2 regions of the Lactiplantibacillus brownii genome follow, and region 1 is predicted to be linked to the other one. Evidence: predicted binding sites of a transcription regulator. Region 1 holds the regulator's gene; the other holds the start of a gene.
What was found. Region 1 encodes CtsR, which represses protease genes until heat stress. Its sites were predicted from a motif close to TTGGTCAAAAAAGGTCAAANA; they were not measured.
Positions count from the first base shown of each region.

Region 2: RA086_RS05060 (ATP-dependent Clp protease ATP-binding subunit) is a predicted target of CtsR. The motif match lies at 1,059-1,079, and genes of this name have one in related genera.

Region 1 covers NZ_JAVCWF010000001.1:954,786-957,190, reverse strand. Annotated here, with positions in the region: gene RA086_RS04145 (ATP-dependent Clp protease ATP-binding subunit) at 1-1,277, opposite strand, end outside; gene RA086_RS04140 (CtsR family transcriptional regulator) at 1,296-1,763, opposite strand; tRNA gene RA086_RS04135 (tRNA-Pro) at 2,148-2,221, opposite strand; tRNA gene RA086_RS04130 (tRNA-Pro) at 2,277-2,350, opposite strand; tRNA gene RA086_RS04125 (tRNA-Arg) at 2,359-2,405, opposite strand, start outside.
Region 2 covers NZ_JAVCWF010000001.1:1,149,737-1,152,141, forward strand. Annotated here, with positions in the region: gene RA086_RS05060 (ATP-dependent Clp protease ATP-binding subunit) at 1-983, opposite strand, end outside; gene RA086_RS05065 (hypothetical protein) at 1,406-1,603, shown strand; gene RA086_RS05070 (phosphocarrier protein HPr) at 1,751-2,017, shown strand; gene ptsP (phosphoenolpyruvate--protein phosphotransferase) at 2,017-2,405, shown strand, end outside.

The sequences.
Region 1 (2,405 bases):
TGATTCTTGGATAATTTTGTCGGCTTGTCCATTTGATCGATACGAACTTTAGCCGCAGCTTCATCCATTAAATCAATGGCCTTATCTGGTAAGAAACGATCACTGATGTAACGACTAGAAAGCTTAACTGCTTGTTCCACGGCTTCATCCGTAATATTGACATGATGATGTTCTTCATAACGTGGCCGTAAACCGGTTAAAATCTCGACCGCTTCGTCAGGCGTTGGTTCATCAACCATCACTGTCGCAAAACGTCGTTCCAACGCTGCATCAGATTCAATATACTTTTGATATTCATTTAAAGTCGTCGCACCAATGGTTTGTAATTCACCACGAGCCAAGGCAGGTTTCAAGATATTTGACGCATCAATTGCCCCTTCAGCACCACCGGCACCAATTAACGTATGCAATTCATCAATGAAGAGAATGACATGTCCATCGTTGTAAATTTCATCGATGACCTTCTTCAAACGGTCTTCAAATTCACCACGATACTTGGTCCCAGCAACTAATGACCCCATATCGAGCATCATTAACCGCTTATCTGCCATATCACTTGGAACATCACCGGCAACGATCTTTTGGGCCAAACCCTCAGCAATCGCCGTCTTACCAACACCAGGTTCCCCAATCAAAACAGGGTTATTCTTCGTTCGCCGTGACAAGATCTGGATGACCCGTTTGACTTCTTTTGAACGTCCAACCACAGGGTCCATCTTTTGTTCACTAGCTAATTGTGTTAAATCACGTGCTAACGAATCTAGGGTTGGGGTGCCTTCAGCTTTTTTGCCACCACGCGTTTGACCATTAGTTTTACGCTTACCCATGGCATCACTGACACCAAGTTTTCGTAACACTACTTTGCGTGTTTGTCCTAAATCTAAGTTTAAGTTCATTAAGATACGCGAGGACAGGATACTTTCATCAGACAACATCGCTAATAGGAGATGTTCAGTCCCAATCTTGTTGGCACCCAAACGTTTGGCCTCATCACCCGCCACAGACAAAATTTCCTTTGCTTTTGGTGAATAAGGTAAATAGGTCTCTTTGCCGACATTACTTAAGGTGCCATAACCCGTGAAACGTTCGATCTCTTCACGAATATCATCTTCCGTAACCGCATATTGTTGTAAGACTTTGTTAGCAATCCCATTTTTCTCGATGGCCAATGCTAATAATAAATGTTCCGTTCCCACTGCTTGGTGTTTAAAATACTTAGCCTGTTCTTGCGCTAAAACTAAGACACTCTTGGCACTCGGGGTAAATAGGTTATCCATTGCGATTCCTCGCTTTCTTTAACTTTCGTAACGCAGGTGGTTCAAGATTCCAATAATGATGCGCGCTCGTAAACTGTTTTCCAAGTCATGATCATCAACGCCTAGCGTATTCCGATCAGTCGCGACTAAAATTAATTGGGCTTCCCTGCGATTCAATACATCATCCTCATAGAGGCTTTGGACGACCGCGTAGGCATCCCGTTGCGTTATTGAATCCCCAATCACTTGAATCAGGGTGTCCAAAACGTCAGCGTCATCCAAGAGGTTAACCTTCTCGATTCGAATGTAACCACCACCGCCACGTTTGCTTTCTACTAAGTAACCGTTTTGAATGGTAAAACGAGTCTTAATCACATAATTGATTTGAGAAGGGACCACATTGAACAAGTCAGCAATTTCTGACCGCCGAATTTCAACATGCTCAGCGTCCGCCAAAATACTTTTTAAATATTTTTCGATGATATCGGAGATATTTTGACTTTGCATCTGCTTCACCCTTTACATTATCTTTGACTAATATTGACTTTCATTATACGAGGATAACCAGAAATTGCAAAGAATTTCACCTAAAGGGCGGTACAGATAGGCCTCTCACGGTTGTTACAGCATAGCACGCCCCTGACCTGCATTCAATTGATTGGACTGAAAATTGCCTTAGCGGCCAAAAATTATGGCGAGCTGGTGGTTAAGATATTGTAGCTACTCTATCGCTTGTCTGTCTCTGTTGCTCAGCACGCTCCAGCATCAGTTCAGGCCAACCGAATTGGCAAGTTAAATGGATAATTGTAACGATGAGTACGACGTTAAACAAGCTTTGGGCACAAAAAAATCCAGCCTAATTGACTGGATCCTTCTGTGGTTTAGTCCTCATCGGGAAAACAGGATTTGAACCTGCGACCCCTACGTCCCGAACGTAGTGCTCTACCAAGCTGAGCTACTTCCCGTTAAAAAATTTAAATAAAAAGCCCTAGTTACAATAACTAAGACTGTTTTGATCGATCGGGAAAACAGGATTCGAACCTGCGACCCCCTGGTCCCAAACCAGGTGCTCTACCAAGCTGAGCTATTTCCCGATACTAAATGCACCCAGTAGGAGTCGAACCTACAACCTTCTGATTCGTAGTCAGA
Region 2 (2,405 bases), 190 kb from region 1:
TGAATGTAACGGTTTGATAACTTAACCGCTGCGACGATTGCATCCGCGTTGTATTTAACGTGATGATAATCTTCATATTCCTTTTGAATCCCTTGCAAAATCTTGATGGATTCTTCAACACTCGGTTCGTCAACCGTAACTGGTTGGAAACGCCGAGCGAGAGCCGCATCTTTTTCAATGTCGCGATATTCGTTGAGCGTAGTAGCCCCAACAAGTTGGAAGTCGCCACGAGCTAAGGCTGGCTTCAAAACGTTACCAGCATCCATACCGCCTTCAGCATTGCCGGCACCCATAATTTCATGGATTTCGTCAATGAAGAGGACAATATTTGGATTCGATTGAACTTCCTTCATGAGTTGTTGCATCCGTTGTTCAAATTGACCCCGAATCCCGGTGCCTTGAACAAGGGAAGCCACATCCAAACGAATGATTTCTTTATTTAATAGTTTTTGGGGAACTTGACCAGAAACAATCTTCTGGGCTAAGCCTTCAACGACCGCCGTCTTACCAACCCCAGCTTCACCAATCAGAACCGGGTTATTTTTCGTCCGCCGGTTCAAGATTTCGATGACGCGGTTGATTTCATTGTCACGACCGATGACTGGGTCAATTTTGCCTTGCTTAGCTTGTTCAGTTAAGTTGTAGCCATATTGCCCAAGTAGGCCGCCGCCGTTTGAGCCACGCCGGTTGCCCCCATTATTGGGACCAGCAGGTTGGGTCGGTGGGGTCTGTTGCTGTTGCCGATAGCCGTCGCCAGAATTGACGTCGCCGCCTTGCATAGCGCGGAAGATATCGTCAAGACCGCCAAAACCAAATGGATCTTGTGCCATATCAGTACCTCCAACTCCGTTATTTGGTTGCTGTTCCTGATTCTTGAGCAGTTGATAGCAATTTTGGCAAAGATTGATCTGCCGCCGCTGACCGTTGACGTTCGTATATAAATGAATCGTCGCTTCGTTCTTATGGCAATTGTCACAGAGCATATTGCTGTCACACACCTTTCTTAATCAGAAATATTCACTAAGTCGATGAATCGTCCTAGTGAAAGGTTCAAAAATCATCTGACCTTTGTTGACCTTTGACTATTAGTATAACGATTTTTATAGACCGTGCAAGTTTAAAGACTCAACATCAAAACTGGATAGCTTTGGACTTACAGGAGTGGTCTAAAACGTGAAGATTCAACAACTTAATTATTTCTGAAGTGTTCGGCCGGTTCGACTAAATCACTTGTCATTCGGTATTATCAGTTGTATATTTAACACCTAATCAGAACAAGTCAGTTCGTGAACCGTCTGACCATATTATAGTACAACTTAGTCATTTCGCACGTAAATGGTCTGACCTGTCCTGATGTTAGTTGATGAACGTTCCTAACTGAACGGATTAAGAAGGAGGGAAAACTGTGGCAACGGATTATCATCAGTTAATGGAAGCCTTGCGTACAGGTGAGCGGGAAAGCTTTAGTGTGGACCCCGCGGACTTTATGGCGTTCCATGAAGCCTACATGGGCTATGAATACCGAAAAAGAATCATTGGTATGGCTGACCTTGATGGGCACGTTGTTTACCATTTTGATAAGGATGGTAAGGCTACCAATTAATCGCAATTTGATGAATGAAAGGGCTTGTATTTCAATTGGATAATTGCTATCATCAATATTAAGGGCTCTAGAGCGCACGTGTTGGCGGCAACTCGGGTTGACTCGGAACCAATTTAAATTTACATCTTCGAAGGAGATCGAATAGTTATGGAAAAGAAAGATTTTCACGTAATCGCAGACACAGGTATCCACGCACGTCCCGCAACATTATTGGTACAATCAGCAAGTAAATTCAACTCAGAAATTACGTTGCAATACCAAGACAAGTCAGTTAACTTGAAGTCCATCATGGGTGTTATGTCACTCGGTGTTGGTAAAGATGCAGATGTAACGATTTCAGCAGAAGGTGCTGACGAAGCAGATGCTATCGCAGCTTTGGCTGAAACGATGAAGAAAGAAGGATTATCTGAATAATGGCTGAAAAGGTACTAAAGGGAATCGCTGCCAGTGATGGTATTGCGATTGCTAAGGCCTATATGCTAGTTGATCCAGATTTGTCATTCGAAAAGACGACGGTTTCAGATACTGATGCCGAAATCAAGAAGTTACATGACGCTTTTGACGCTTCCAAGGCTGAATTGCAAGTCATCAAAGACAAAGCAACGAAAAGCTTAGGCGCTGAAGAAGCGGAAGTTTTTGAAGCTCATATCACTATTTTATCTGACCCTGAAATGTTAGGACAAATTGAAGGTAAGATTAAGGATGATAAAGTCAATGCCGAAGAAGCTTTGAAGGAAGTTACAGATGCTTTCATCTCAATGTTCGAAGCAATGACGGATAATGCATATATGCAAGAACGAGC